Regions from separate parts of the Paenibacillus sp. NPDC056579 genome, predicted to be linked through region 2. Evidence: a T-box and tRNA genes for the amino acid it is inferred to sense, from the RefSeq annotation. Region 2 holds a T-box; the other holds one or more tRNA genes.
What was found. The T-box of region 2 lies ahead of ileS (isoleucine--tRNA ligase). A T-box ahead of a tRNA ligase gene usually reads a tRNA of that ligase, here a tRNA-Ile.
Positions count from the first base shown of each region.

Region 1: it has a tRNA-Ile gene. The T-box ahead of ileS (isoleucine--tRNA ligase) is inferred to sense a tRNA for this amino acid. The anticodon was not compared.

Region 1 covers NZ_JBHTVD010000004.1:563,351-571,203, reverse strand. The annotation lists gene ACFQ88_RS19375 (MFS transporter) at 1-89, opposite strand, end outside; gene ACFQ88_RS19370 (phosphotransferase family protein) at 645-1,535, opposite strand; gene ACFQ88_RS19365 (ribonuclease H-like YkuK family protein) at 1,930-2,508, opposite strand; tRNA gene ACFQ88_RS19360 (tRNA-Ile) at 2,730-2,803, opposite strand; tRNA gene ACFQ88_RS19355 (tRNA-Asp) at 2,808-2,884, opposite strand; tRNA gene ACFQ88_RS19350 (tRNA-Glu) at 2,889-2,962, opposite strand; tRNA gene ACFQ88_RS19345 (tRNA-Lys) at 2,989-3,064, opposite strand; tRNA gene ACFQ88_RS19340 (tRNA-Gly) at 3,209-3,279, opposite strand; tRNA gene ACFQ88_RS19335 (tRNA-Glu) at 3,283-3,360, opposite strand; gene ACFQ88_RS19330 (pentapeptide repeat-containing protein) at 4,346-4,981, opposite strand; gene cysC (adenylyl-sulfate kinase) at 5,058-5,582, opposite strand; gene ACFQ88_RS19320 (STM4011 family radical SAM protein) at 5,601-6,455, opposite strand; gene ACFQ88_RS19315 (STM4012 family radical SAM protein) at 6,452-7,828, opposite strand; gene ACFQ88_RS19310 (STM4013/SEN3800 family hydrolase) at 7,849-7,853, opposite strand, start outside.
Region 2 covers NZ_JBHTVD010000003.1:350,626-358,478, reverse strand. The annotation lists gene ACFQ88_RS14210 (YggS family pyridoxal phosphate-dependent enzyme) at 1-629, shown strand, start outside; gene ACFQ88_RS14205 (cell division protein SepF) at 792-1,226, shown strand; gene ACFQ88_RS14200 (YggT family protein) at 1,248-1,517, shown strand; gene ACFQ88_RS14195 (YlmH family RNA-binding protein) at 1,528-2,310, shown strand; gene ACFQ88_RS14190 (DivIVA domain-containing protein) at 2,489-2,968, shown strand; T-box leader at 3,048-3,307, shown strand; gene ileS (isoleucine--tRNA ligase) at 3,370-6,138, shown strand; gene ACFQ88_RS14180 (TraR/DksA C4-type zinc finger protein) at 6,297-7,055, opposite strand; gene lspA (signal peptidase II) at 7,163-7,654, shown strand; gene ACFQ88_RS14170 (RluA family pseudouridine synthase) at 7,690-7,853, shown strand, end outside.

The DNA.
Region 1 (7,853 bases), on a different contig from region 2:
ACCATGGAGCTGAACACGGACAAAAAATAGCCGCCCCATAATATGCCGAAATTCGCTTTGCTCCACCTAACCTGGTTTACTGCTTCCAAAGATACCTTCACTGCCCTTTCTGAGGTTCAATTGATAACAATTATCATTTAATTCGCCAACATCATATCATGTTTCCGCAGCCGGGTGTATGATCCTTTTGGATAATTTTCGTTATCGAATTGGAGTATAGAGATGGCTTACACGCTCTCTCCGGTATCCGTTTGCAGTACCTGATAGTGCTTTCATATCAGAAATTTGGGCTTGTCAAGAGTCTGATCCAAAAAAATAAAAAAAGCTGCGGTTTGCGCGGCTCTTTGAGATAATGTCCTTGTCATCCGATATATATTAGTCTTGCCCTCTTAAACAATATTGATATTTTTGCAAGCTCTTTCTCTGCGTTTTTGACGGCTTCCTGGTCTATTTCTAGCGATCTACCGGATTGTATGGACATAATACGTTCAATAACTGTAATAGACTGTGCCCGAGTTGTAGAACCTGATTTTTCCAAGCTACCGCCATTTCCCCCTTGAATTATCCCCTTACTCACAAGAAATCAAGACCACGGTATTCGTTTGTTTATTTCCACCCGCAATATTTTCTCCAACTATGTTAGTCTAAACAAGTTTGAACAGTTTATAATCTTGCGATCTGTAAAAAAATCTGGTGTACCCTTTTTCAAAGTGTGGTTTTCGCGGATTCCCCTGGAGGTTTTCGATCATATCATATAATCCGTAGATCCTGTCATACATTTGGCTTCTCTCATAGAGCGTTGCATCTTCTGAACCGTACTCCGTAAATACCGCGTGTCTGAATTCTCTAGGATAATAAAACATATACATAAAATCCAATGCCGGATCTTCCATTCCTGCTTCACTAAAATCTATAATCCCGAGCCTACCGGCTCTCTCGTCCCATAGAATATTATCATAGTGGAAATCTCCATGCACAATGCAAGTTGGAACCGAAGCTGAAATTTCATAATATTCACACAGGAAATGCTTCACTTGTTCCATCTCTGATGGTGACAGTTTGGCCTGCAGCAGCCTAACCCCGTCATTCATATCATTCCGAACATCTTGTTCAAAACGGCTTGGCAAGGCCTGTCTGCGCTCTGATTTCATATGAAGCTGTTTCAAAAAACTTCCAACGGATCGCCCAATTTGTTGTGCATATTGCGAATGTTGTTCCACATATTGAGGAGTAATTCGATATCCCGGCACGTATTTTTCTACCACGAAATGTTGGGTCGGAGAAAGATACAGGCATTCTGGCAAAATAGCCTCCGTCTGCCCTGCTAATCTGCGAATTAGCTCCTGTCGGATATGATATTGATCTAGCTGCAATCCATCACGAAAGAAAGCAATAACTGTCTTTTTATCCAGAATCAGAACGTCTTTCTCGCAGCCTTTGGTAATGTACTCAACTTCCTGAAAAGCTAGCTCCCCTAGCTCCGCTCTCGCAATATCCAGTTTCTGCTTAATCCATTGCTTATCCCGATTATCCAAATTCAGTGCCTCCATATGAATACCTTCATCCAGCTTTTCGCAGCTGTAATAAGTTCTGGATCTTGCTTCGACATCCCGTTTACTTTTCCTTCAATTCACTAAGTAACTCAGTAATCTTCTCATTTTGATCAATTTGTGTAATAACATTTGAATTAAGTTTTTGAATAGCAACAAAAATACCAAACAAAGCACCTAAAATTAAGAAACCAGTGAGGGTATCCATGAGAGAATCCTTTCTAAGACATGATTCATTGATCTTCAGTTTTTATTATAGACGCAGAAATTGCAAATAAGTTCCAACGGAATATCGATTCACCAAAGACTCATGAGCAAAAATAGAAGAAAGCCTGGGGATTTCCCGGGCTTTCTTCGTCAATTTAATGGAGATATCCTGTTAAGAAGAAGCAGCTCGTAACCGAAAAGGCTTTTTCGTTTCGCGGTCAGCAACACTTACCATTACCGATTCTGGTTTAACCCTAGCGATTAAACCCATTGCTTCAATTCGACTAACCATCTCCGAAAGATAAGCTGCCGTCTTATTCTTAGCGCCGGTTCCTCCGTCAATATCTACCATGAAGCGGATATCTGCCCCTTGATCGATATACGGTAAGATAATGTTCTCGAGACGTTCACGTTCGGCATAACCGAATTGAGCGGCAATTTCTTGGCTGAAGGTCGTTTCCAATGACAATTTTTCTTGAACAGAGTAGATTTCTCTCGGAATTATCACTTGCCGGCTGCATAACCAAGCGCCTCGTCCTACTCGATACACCACAATGTAGCTTACGAATTTCGTATGGCCGGGATGTGTCTGAGCGTCTGTCGTAACCACGAGATCATATACTGCCCTTGAATCGCCTTCGATGAATCGCGTAATCCGATCCATTACGTCTCCAAACTCAAGGTTCTGTTCAGTTGTATTGCGGAATGTCGTTTCATGAATCAATGGGAATTGTCGTCTTTTTGTTTTCATGGGATTCACCTGTAATGCAAGGTTGGCTTCTTCCTTTCGTTTTGGTTTGTTTGGCGGGCCTTGATGGAATTGATTCAACGCATTGTGTCTAACATGGTGGAGCTTGAAGCCACAGGCTATGGTGTGGTATGCAGCTTTTAAAAATCTATTCCCCACATGCACAAGATATGAGTCCGGCTGGATAGGAACCAGCGCGCTTTTTACTGATCAGCTTTAAAATCTGCTGTCGAATGGACTTGAACCACCGACCTCCCGGTTATCAGCCGAGCGCTCTAACCTCCTGAGCTACGACAGCATATTGGCGGTCCCAAGGGGATTTGAACCCCTGACCTCTGCGCTGACAACGCAGCGTTCTAACCAACTGAACTATGGAACCGTGAAGACGTAGACGGGATTCGAACCCGCGTATCCCTGTTCGAAAGACAGGTGTGTTATGCCGCTTCACCACTACGTCATATATTGATGGTGGTAGAAGATATTTGGTGCCGGCGAAAGGGATCGAACCTTCAACCTACTGATTAAAAGTCAGTTGCTCTACCGATTGAGCTACGCCAGCATGTGGACGCGGTAAATCCTTGCTAGGAGCGGGTTAAGCTCCCACCGATTTTTTACAGCTTGTGTTTCGTTCAACCACCCATCAGAACCCAAACTCATGGCTGACTCACACTCTGCGAACCGCTTTTTATATGTACTTTTAGTGTGCGGAATACAGGAATTGAACCCATACTGAATGCTTGGAATGCATCCGTTCTACCATTAAACTAATTCCGCATTTGGTGACGCATGCCGGATTCGAACCGAGCGAATGCAGGATTGAAAGTCCTGTGGCTTAGACCACTTGCCTAATGCGCCATAATATGATTGGAAGGGCTGAACAGAATTAGAACCTGTGAATAATGAGTTTACGATTGCTCTGTCAGCCAGCTTCTCCATCCAACAGGACGCCTTACCCCTCCTACAGAACATACGTTCTATCCATGGGTATAAAAAAGGCTGCTTAGCCCGTCGTGGTTCCATTCAAGCCGCTGCCCCAAGCATAAAGGACAAGCACCAATGGACCACTTGCCAGGTCGCAAGTAGCCTTTTACGCACAATATCAATGTATGCACGGATTCAGACTCGGAACGGTCCGTGATTCATGGTCACGTTAGCGCCATTCCTCCTCTTCTAAGGATGGAAAGGCTCAAACATGGTACGTAAAAGCTACTGATGATTGGTTGGAAATAGGCCTCAAGAACATCGCTAAATTGCCCCTTAATGCTGCTCTCGCACCAAACTTGCTTATGATCAATTGTGTTCTCGTGATACTTATTTGGCTGTTCATAGTCCTGCTTAGACGGATTGTTGAATAACTGGCTTCTCATTGCCTATCCCTTCCTTTCCTTGTAGGTTTAGTACCAAAAGACTTTCTCGCATTACCGCTTTAGTGTTTTACCGCTTTACTGATTATGATATTATCATGGGGAATTTTTAATGTCAACCCTTTTTTAACATATTTTCTTTTTTCCTCCATTTGTAGATAAAACAAAAAAGACCGCTTCTCCAGAGCGGTCTTCCCGTATCCAACCAAATACGTTTGCAATAAACGTGATTTGCTTGCAGATCCCCATTTTTGTCAGAGGTGATCGGATATCGATAATAGGCCGCGTGGCGAAGAAAAAGGTTTTAGCGCATTGAAAACTGAATGGTTGCCCTCGGTTAGGCTCCACTTTTGAATGCTCTCATATCCTAATAGGTAAAGTGCCTTTTTCATCCCGCTCACGCTCCTTTCCGTGTACTTTAATTTTTCTCATCTTAAAACAACCGCATCTTCTGTGTCAATAAAATTCTTGAGAGCCTATCGAATTATTACCCCCAAAAGCCCTACGAAGGTTGAAGCCTGATGACCGGCAATAATACAACCCTCCAGATCCTTAGCCTCCACAATTAATACCTCGAAGTTACAATCGCTTAGATCGACTCCCTTAAGCTTGGTTCCAATCATATAAGCTTGATCCATATTGCAACGGGCAAATGCTATTTTTTGAAAGTTAGCAGTAAAAAAGTCTGTGCTGATTAATGAACAATCCTCAAAGCTCACCTGCTTAAAGTTGGCTATGCGAAAATTCGAAAAATCACCCATACAATTCAGAAACCGGACATTTTGTAGCCTGCTTTGAGAAAAGTTGGTGCCAATAAGCTTACAATTTCTAAATTCAGTGCGGTGAATGAAGGAAGAAGGAAACTGTACATTAGAAAAATCACATTTCTCGAAAACAACATCTGTCATTTCGACTTGTTCCAACGATGACTCCGTAATGGTCACATTTCTAAAGATCATTTTCTCCAAGGAAACCCTATTTGCTTCCTGATGTTCGATTGTAATATTTTCAATAATCCCATTACTAAGCTCTTCTCTGGATTCTAATGAGTCAATAGACCTTGATTCGAGTAACTCAACGGTAATTTTGGGCTGCTCCATTTTAAAATTCATATTGCCTCCATCCTAGCTTGGTTGATTAGACAAGCACTTTATATCATTCCCGGTCCATGGAGAAAAAACATCGCCTTTACAGATGGCGATGTTCATTTACTACATAGTCCACAATCTGGCGCACATTCGCGTCCACACTGCTCGTGTGCGTATGGATCGTGATTTCCGGACTTACCGGAGGTTCATAGATATCGTAAATCCCGGTAAATGCTGTGATTTCACCTTTTCTCGCTTTGGCGTATAAGCCTTTCACATCTCTGCGTACACATTCGTCCAATGGACAATGCACATACACTTCGACGTAGGACTCCAGCTCAGCCCGCGCATAATCCCGCATTTCCAAGTAGGGTGCGATCATTGAGATGACCGTCGTAATCCCATTGCGGTTCAATAGCTTGCTAATATAGACCGCGCGACGAATATTCTCCATCCGATCTTCTTTGCTGAACCCAAGCTCTTGTCCTACCTTTCGTCTAAGCTCATCGCCGTCCAAGCATTCGACCCTAAACCCTCTTTCCTGAAGCGCAGCGGTCAAAGCTAATGCTGTAGTCGTTTTTCCAGAGCTTGGAAGACCTGTTAACCAAACCGCCGTCCCATTCATTACTCTGTTCTCCCTTTACTATAAAATAGCGATCCGTTCGAGTACGCGGTCCCCGTAAATAGGATCGAACGGTTGCCCCTCCATATGAATGTAGCCTATATAGCAATCACATTGCTTCATTCGGCACGGACGTTCTTGCGATAATCGTTCCAGGCCATCTTTATACAGATTTCCAATCACTTGACGATCCTTATAGCAGCGTTTTACACGCCCGTCCCCCTGGACATAAAATACCGTTTGCCCAGCTCGGCATGGCTTGCCCATACTGTCGTAATCCAGCGCATTAAGAACAAAATACGGGTCTATTTGGGTCAAAAACGCTTCATCCTCGGCAGAATAGTAATCCGGTCTATCTTTGTATGCGTTGACCCACATGTAGACATCTTTAGGCAATGCCTTCCTTATGGAAGAAATGGAGTGGAACGCGCTTTTGACGCCGACACAGCCTACACTGAAAGGGATTTTCTGAACGTAGAGCTTGCGGCATTGCTGTAAAAACCGCTCTTCCTCCGTCTGTCCGGGATGGTAGGTTACCCAGAATGCAGCAGTCGCCGGATTCAAATCGCATGCCCAATCGAGCTTGGCGGATAAGTTCGTTTGAATCGCGACTTTATCGACATGCTGCATGTGGGACAGCTCAACCAAAGCTTCCCTATACCAACGATGTGTAAGTCCTTCACCATAAGGGTTAAAAAACACGGACAGCTGATGTCCGCGGTCCGCTTGCTTCCTTACCCAGTCGACAAAGGTCTGCACCTGCAGCCGATCCTTAGCTAATGTCTCTTGACTGTCCGTGTTCTTGCTGAATGGACAGTACGGGCAGTCGTAATTGCATGAGCTTATGCTTCCGCGGAAATAAATCGTCACCTTCATGAGACCACACAGCTTTCCATGCGGGCACGTATATCCGGGGAGATGAACCAATCTCCGATGGCGTCGGAGTACATAAGCCCCTCTTCCGTCAATCGCAGTACCTCATTCTCTATAACAGCAAGATCCGTATGTACAAGCAGATTCAATTCGGGATAATCGATAAGTGCTGACGTTGTGAACCGATCCGAATAGCTGCTCAATGCCAAGCCTTCCGTATGAAGCAACGCTTTCAGTATAAAGCGGCGCTGCTGGTCATCCTTGCTCAACACAATGCCGTAATCTGCCTGCGTGTAGTCGGCCGCAGCTACATAGTCGGCAATGATGCTCGCAGTAGCGGAACGCCCTACGCTGTACCGCGAGGAGTAATGGACCGTTCGTGTGTAAGATCTGGCACCACAGCCAAGCCCAATCATGCCTTCCTCCTGACAGCCGTAAGGAAGCAGCCGTTTCTCCGAACCCGCTTCCGCTTTGGCGAATCTGCGCATAGAGTACTGGGTATACCCTTGCTTAAGCAAACGTTCCCGCGCTGCAATATAGAATCTTACTCTCTGGTCCTCGCCGCTCCGCCTTATCTGCTCCGGCTTTACAATCGTATGCTCACGCGTGTACAGAGGATAAATAAATATCTCCTCCGGCTCATAAGACAGCGCCTTATCCAAAGAATACATCCATGAATCAAGGGTTTGACCGGGAAGTCCGTATATCAGATCCAAGTTCAGGATCGGAAATTGGTACCGCTTGAGCTGCTCCAGAGCTCTTTCGACTTCCTGCGGCTTTTGCGGGCGATAGATCGCTTCCGCTTCAGTCTCAATAAAGCTTTGAATACCCATGCTGACCCGATCCACCAGCCTGTTTTTTAATATACTGAGGCGCTCGGAGGTAACGGTTTCGGGAGATGTCTCTACTGAGATGGAAACGCTGGAAGGATCCATGCCAATCACATGTTCAGCAATATGAAACAAACGTTCAAGCTGAACTGGTTCAAGCAAAGTCGGCGTTCCCCCGCCGATAGCAAACCGTGCAACCGGCTTATTTCGAATGAACGGAGCCCATTGTTTAGCTTGTCTTTCCAAAGCATCAACGTACTCGGCATGTACATCGGCTCTCTTATCAGGCAGGGTGAACAAATTGCAAAAGCCGCAGCGAACCCCGCAAAACGGAATATGCATATATAAAAAGAACGTCTCTGCCAACTCCTTGCCCCATAGCTCAGAAAGCGCCAGCTTCGTCTCCAATTCTCGATAAGAGGTTTTGTGCGGATAAGAGTACAGATAAGACCGGTAAGGCTCTGTTGTTAAGCTGTCCTTCCAGCTGCGCAGAGCCTTCGGATTCCGGATGATGTCCGAGTAATTAGGGTAGACCGTACGGCTCATGGTGATCTTCTCCTCCCACCTTACA
Region 2 (7,853 bases):
CACGCGCAGGACGCGACCGCAATGAGGTTCAAATTATTGCAGTAACCAAATACGTATCGCTCGAAACAACCGGTCTCGTCCTTCAGCACGGTCTCCAGCATATCGGTGAGAACCGGTGGCAGGATGCACAAGCCAAATGGGAAGCTTTCGGCGATCAAGGGACATGGCATTTTATCGGACATCTGCAGACGAACAAAGTAAAGGATGTTGTCGGTAAATTTGCCTATATCCATTCATTGGACAGGCTGTCGCTTGCAAAGGAAATCGATAAGAAGGCGGCCGCGCTTGGTATAACAGCACAATGCTTTATACAGCTGAATGTTTCCGGAGAGGAATCGAAGTACGGCCTCCCTCCGGAGGAGTTCGCAGGATTCATTGATGCGATCCGTTCACTGGAGCACATCCGGGTGGTAGGACTGATGACTATGGCGCCTTATGAAGCGGAGCCGGAGGCAACCAGACCGGTATTCCGGGGACTCCGGGAATTGAGGGACGAGCTGAACCGCAACAAGGTGCTTGGCTACGAAGTGCCGCATCTGTCGATGGGGATGTCCAACGACTTCGAGGTCGCGATCGAAGAGGGAGCGACGTGGATTCGTCTCGGCTCCGTACTGGTGGGTAAAGAATAAGTAAGTTTGGACTACGGCGAAATCAAGCGTATGCTTACGATGCAAGTTTCGGCTGCTGCGAAACTCAGTGATGCTTACGAAGCAAGTTTCGCCTGCTGCGAAACTCAGTGAATGCTTTCGACGCAAGTTTCACCTTCGGTGAAACTCTAAGGAGGAGAGGACATGGGCGTAATGAACAAATTCATGAATTTCTTGGGATTACAAGATGAAGAAGAGATCGTGGAGCGGGAACGAGTCGTCGAACAAACCGTAGAAGAACCTGAAACCAATCCATTAGAGCAACGTAAAAATAAAGGAAACATCGTAAGCATACACTCGCAAAAAAATGTCAGAGTAGTCCTGAATGAACCTAAATCGTACGAGGATACCCAGGAGATTGCCGATCATTTGCGTTCGCGGCGTCCAGTTGTCGTCAACCTGCATTTGGTCCGTCCGGATCAGGCGACCCGAATCGTCGATTTCTTGAGCGGAACGGTCTATGCTCTTAACGGATCTATTTCCAAGATTGGTCCGAACATTTTTCTATGTACACCGGATACGGTTGAAATTCACGGGTCCATCTCGGAAATACTGAATCATGAAGGCTACTCTCAATAATTTGAAATCGAGGTGACCAGCTTGTACAACTCTATTGACGGCTACATTTACACCCTTGTTGAAATCTATACATATATGCTGATCGCCTACGTGCTGCTGTCCTGGCTGCCTGCTGCAAGAGACAGCTTTGTCGGCGAAATCCTCGGGAAGCTGTGTGAGCCTTACCTGGGAATTTTCCGTCGCTTCATCCCTCCAATTGGCGGAATGATCGATATTTCTCCCATCATCGCTTTGATCGCGCTAAGATTTGTCGGCGAAGGCATCCGGGCGATTGTGAACTTTTTTGTATAGGTGATTGGAATTGAGCGTAGATAACATTTACTCGCATTTTCACCCGGATGAACACCGCTTTGTGGATAAGGCTGCGGAGTGGGTCGCCAAGGCGGAGCAGCATGACGCGAAGCTAACGGATTTTTTGGATCCGCGGCAAGCTTTTATTGTAGAATCGTTAGTGAACCGAAGTATGGACGTGCAGGTGCGGTTTGACGGAGGGCATGACGGCGCGGAACGAAGAAGAGCGCTCATCGCTCCGGACTACCGGGTGCTGGATGACGAGGACATGGGAATCAGTCTGATCGCAGTATCTTCGCTGGATGATAAGCTGAAGGAGCTGGATCACAGCGATTACATGGGAGCTATTCTGGCACTCGGGATGAAAAGGGACAAAATAGGCGATATTCATGTATCGGATTCGGGCTGTCATTTCCTCGTAGCAAGCGAGGTAGCGGACTATATGCGGCTTAATCTGCAGCAGGTGCACCGGGTGCATGTGCAGACGGAAGCTCTGCCGCTGGAGAAGCTTCAGGCCGCGGACACGAAGCTGGGGGACATCAACCTGTCCGTCGCCTCCATGAGGCTGGATGGGATCGTGAGCGACGTATACCATTTGAGCCGTGCCAAAATCTTGATTCCGATCAAAGCCGGTCGGTGCAAGGTGAATTGGAAGCAAGAGGAGGATCCGAGCAAGCCGCTGAAAGCGGGTGATGTCGTATCAATGCAAGGATTCGGACGGTTTAAGGTGCTGGAAGTTGAAGGCGTAACTAAAAAAGGAAGATTTCGAGTGAAAGTCGGCAAATATGTATAATTGCCGATTTTTTTACCTCATGGGATTGCGGCAGGTTAAAGCGATAAAGCATCGAGAACGATGGAATTACATTTTTTTACGAAACAATGCAGGAAAATGAAGGCTGCTGTCGAATATAGCATTACGCGTCTGACAAGTACTTAATCGGGATGTTGCAAAATATTCAGGAGGTGCAGCAATGGCTTTAACACCGTTGGATATACATAATAAAGAATTTGGCCGTTCGTTCCGCGGTTATGATGAAGATCAGGTAAACGAATTTCTCGATCAAGTGATTAAAGATTACGAAGCGCTTATTCGCGAGAACAAGGATTTGCAAAATCAGCTGGCGACGATTCAAGAGCGGCTGGATCATTTTGCCAATATCGAGGAAACGTTGAGCAAAACGATCATCATCGCTCAAGAAGCTGCTGACGAAGTGAAATCGAATTCCAAGAAGGAAGCGCAGTTGATTATAAAAGAAGCGGAAAAGAACGCAGATCGTATTATCAACGAATCGCTGGCAAAATCGCGCAAAATTGCAGTGGAAATCGAGGAGCTGAAGAAGCAGGCTTCGATTTATCGTACACGTTTTCGCACCTTGCTGGAGGCTCAGCTGGAGCTGTTGGGCAAAGAAGACTGGAGCTCCCTGGAACGGATGGAACTCGAGCATTCCTAATCGGCCGTAGTTCCATTGTGGGCTAAGTTGACTAGGCCTTATTTATTCGCTATACTCCGTAATAGTAAAGTAAAAGATAGCTAAAGCGTTGACTGGGACGAGTACTTTATCTCATGCATGGTTCAGCGAGTCGGGAGCTTGGTGGAAGCCCGTCCTGTGCAGTAAAGGAATATCACCCATGAGCGTCTCTTGAAAACCAGTAAAGAAGATCGGATGATCCCGTTATCGATCGTTGAGCGAAGGCATATTGTCCGGCAACCGGTTCATTGTAATATATGATACTGGAGCGGCAGCGATAGCCTTAATCAGGGTGGTACCGCGAGACTTCTCGTCCCTATGGGGATGCGAGGTCTTTTTTTCATGAATGGAGAAACAGAAGAAGCGAAAGGATTGAAGGAACGATGGATTATGGTAAAACGTTAAATCTGCTGCAGACCGAATTTCCGATGCGCGGTAATTTGCCGCAAGCCGAGCCTAAAATGCAGGAGCATTGGAATGAAATCGATATTTACCGTATGGTGCAGGAAAGCCGCAAAGGCAAGCCGAAATTTATTTTGCACGACGGGCCTCCCTATGCGAATGGAGATATCCATATCGGCCATGCAATGAATAAGATCTTGAAGGACATTATCGTTCGGTTCAAAACGATGCAAGGGTTCGACGCGCCTTATGTACCGGGCTGGGATACACACGGCTTGCCGATCGAGCAAGCTATCGCTAACGGCGGTAAAGTGGACCGCAAAAAGATGAGCGTGCATGAGTTCCGCGAATATTGTAAGGAATATGCGCTTCAATGGGTGGAGAAGCAAAAGGGGCAATTCCGTCGTCTCGGGATTCGCGGCGATTGGGACAACCCGTATATTACGCTTCAGCCGAAATACGAGGCTCAACAAATTCGCGTGTTTGGGCAAATGGTGAATAAGGGCTACATTTACAAAGGTTTAAAGCCGGTATATTGGTCTCCTTCTTCCGAGAGCGCACTGGCCGAAGCGGAGATTGAGTATAAGGATAAGCAATCGACTTCCATTTATGTCGCTTTTCAAGTGAAAGACGGCAAAGGCAAGCTGCCGGAAGATGCGTCTATCGTCATTTGGACAACGACTCCTTGGACGCTGCCTGCGAACCTAGGGATCAGCCTGCATCCTGAATTTGACTATGCTCTCGTACAAGCTGACGGCAGAAAGTTCGTGCTTGCGGCAGGTCTGCTCGAAGCGGCATCCAAAGAAATCGGCTGGACAGACGTAGAAGTGCTGTCGCAATATAAGGGCAGCGAGCTGGAGCATGTGCTGTGCCAGCATCCGTTCTATGACCGCACGTCGCTGGTTATGGTAGGCGAGCACGTTACGCTTGAAGCCGGAACTGGCTGCGTACATACGGCTCCGGGCCACGGTGAGGACGACTTCGTTATTGGTCAACGCTACAATCTGGGCGTATTGTGCCCGGTTGACGATCAAGGGCATTTTACAGCGGAAGCTCCTGGCTTTGAAGGCATGTTTTACGAGAAGGGCAACAAGATTATTACCGACAAGCTTCAAGAATCCGGACATCTGCTGCACATGAGCACGATTCAGCATCAATATCCGCATGACTGGCGGACGAAGAAGCCGGTTATTTTCCGTGCTACCGAGCAATGGTTTGCCTCGGTCGATAAATTCCGTCAAGAGATGCTCGACGAAATCAAACGGATTAACTGGACGCCTAACTGGGGCGAAGTGCGGCTGCACAATATGATTGCCGACCGGGGAGACTGGTGTATTTCCCGTCAGCGCGTATGGGGCGTTCCGATCCCGATCTTCTACTGCCGCAGCTGTAATGAGCCGCTGGTAAACAACGACACGATCGAGCATGTGGCTCAATTGTTTGAAAAGGAAGGTTCCAACGCCTGGTTCCAAAAAGACGAAAGCGAGCTGCTGCCGAGCGGCGCGGTTTGCTCGAAATGCGGACACGACCATTTCCGCAAGGAAACGGACATCATGGACGTTTGGTTCGATTCCGGCTCCAGCCATGCAGCCGTTCTCGAAACTCGCGACGAGCTGCAGTGGCCTGCCGATCTGTATTTGGAAGGCTCCGACCAATACCGCGGCTGGTATAACTCTTCCCTGATTACTGGCGTAGCCGTACGCGGTCAAGCGCCTTACAAAGGCATTTTGAGCCATGGCTTCACGTTGGACGGAGAGGGCCGCAAAATGTCGAAGTCGTTGGGGAATACCGTGGACCCTAACCAGGTTTGCGATAAGCTCGGTGCCGATATTTTGCGCTTGTGGGTTTCGTCGGTCGATTATCAGGCGGATGTTCGTATCTCTGATAATATTTTGAGTCAAATTACGGAAGTGTACCGGAAGATTCGCAATACGCTTCGCTTCCTGCTTGGAAACTTGTCCGATTTCAATCCGGCAGCCGACCGCGTAGCGGCAAGTGAAATGAGCGAGCTTGACCGGTTTGCAATGATCCGATTGAACCGGATGATCGAGCGGGTCATGAAAGCTTATGACGCCTACGAATTCCACATCGTGTACCAAGCAGTCCATCATTTCTGCGCAGTAGAGATGAGCGCGTTCTATCTTGACATCTGCAAAGACCGCCTGTATGCAAGCGCTCCGGCTGATGCTGGACGAAAAGCGGCGCAAACGGTATTATATGATGCGCTCACGGCAATAACTAAATTGATTGCTCCAATTCTGCCACATACAGCGGATGAAGTATGGAAGTATATTCCAGGTGTTGAGCTGGCCAGCGTACAGCTGAGCGAGGCTCCACAAACCGATAGCTCCTTGTTTGATGAAGCGGTAGAGAGCAAATGGGAGCAATTCATCGCCGTACGCGATGATGTTCTGAAGGCGCTGGAAGCGGCGCGCAAGGAAAAAGTAATCGGTAACTCTCTCGGTGCTTCCGTTCACGTGTACCCTGATGCAGCAACGCACCAGCTGCTGCAAGGCTTCGAACAATTGGATCAATTGTTCATCGTATCCGACGTCGTTGTTCACGAAGCGGGTACAGCCGCTCCTGAAGGCGCACATGCGTACAAAGGACATTCGGTGAAAATTGAAGTGGCAGAAGGCGAGAAATGCGAGCGCTGCTGGATTGTCACACCGGAAGTCGGTCACGATCATGAGCATCCGACGCTGTGCAAACGCTGCGCGGGAGTTATCAAGCTGAACACCGGTGCTTAAGTTATAAGCGGGCGCCCGGCAAGGCTCTTCAACAGTCTTGCCGGTTCGCTCGTTACTTTGGTTATAGTGGAGGAAGCTGGTCAAGAATCCTAACAGCGAAATATGTGGGATGGATGGGGCTTTTAAATATCGAAATTAGAAGTCAGCAACACTGGACCTTAATCATAATAATTTTCGTCTTCTATCGATTGCTCGGGTTCCAGCAAGCCCTCACCTTCGCCATTGTGCATGTAGTCCTGATAGGCTCTGTTTCTTACAACGGTGACGTGTTGTCCGTACATGTCCGTAGCCAAAAAGCTTTCAAAGGATTCCACATAGCCGTAGGTTTCTTCGGCCTCTACTTCCATATCGTTATAATCGTCCGATACGTTAGGATTTTCAGCCATTGCCGGGCTGTTGGAGGTACCCCAGCTTTCGACGATCTGCCATGCATCTTCGCCGTCGAACTGGTTTTGCTCCGGAAGCTCGTCCAGGCTTGTTCGGCCGAAAGGCGGTGCCAAAAGCTGTTCTTCCACCGGACGCCTTTGAGACAAGCTCGGATCCGGCACATGCTCAACGCAATAAGCGGTCGATGGAATGGCTTTGAGTCGTTCATAGGATATAGGTGCTCCGCACGTGCGGCAGTAGCCGTATTCACCCTTCTCGATCCGTGACAAGGCATCATTGACATCCATCAGATGGCGTTCCCGGTTTTCATGCAAGGCAATGTCCTTGCTTCGTTCAAACATTTCGGAGCCTACATCGGCCGGATGATTGTCATTGGTCGATAGTTCGCCGGTTTGGTCGCGCATGGAATCGTGAAGACCGAAATGATCGTTTTCTTGCATATGCGTTTCGAGCCATTGCCGTTCTTCCTGAAGCATGGTTTCCAATTGTTCCAGCTGACGGGAATCCAATGAGTTCGGGTGATTCGTCATAAGAGACGCCTCCTTTTAGAAATCACAATACTCCTATTTTTTGCGGGAGCTTTTCTTTTTACATAGGAAAATCATTGTATCCCAGGAAGCGATAAGGAGATGAAACATTGATTTATTACATCTATGCAGTGATCGTGCTGATTTTGGACCAGGTTACCAAGTGGCTCATTGTCAACAATATGACGATTGGCGAGTCGCGGCCGGTCATCGGCGAGTTTTTCCAAATAACATCCCACAGAAACCGCGGGGCCGCATTTGGCATTTTGCAGGATCAGCGCTGGTTCTTTATCGTCATTACGATCATTATCGCTGCGGGAGTGATTTGGTATTTGCAAAAAACGCGCAAGGAAGGCCGCAAATTGCTTCCTTTCGCTTTGGGCTTGCTGCTTGGCGGCGCATTGGGCAATTTTATCGACCGGGCTTTGTTCGGAGAAGTCGTCGATTTCCTGCAATTCCGGTTTCAATTCAATTGGTTCGGAACTCATGTAGATTATACGTATCCGATCTTTAATGTGGCCGATTCCGCTATCGTGGTTGGAGTCATTCTCATTTTCGTCGATTCGTTAATCAGCTGGAGAAATGAAAAGAAAGGCGCGTAACGAAAATGTCAGTTTCCGATCAGGATCAAGAACAAATGGATAATACGCTGGAATGGACAGCGGAAGCCGGAGACCGCGGCGAGAGGATCGACAAATTCATTACCGAATCGCTGGAGGAGGAGGTCTCGCGAACTCAGGTCCAGCAATGGATCAAGGACGGGTATCTCAAAGTAAACGGCGGCGAAGTGAAAGCGAACTA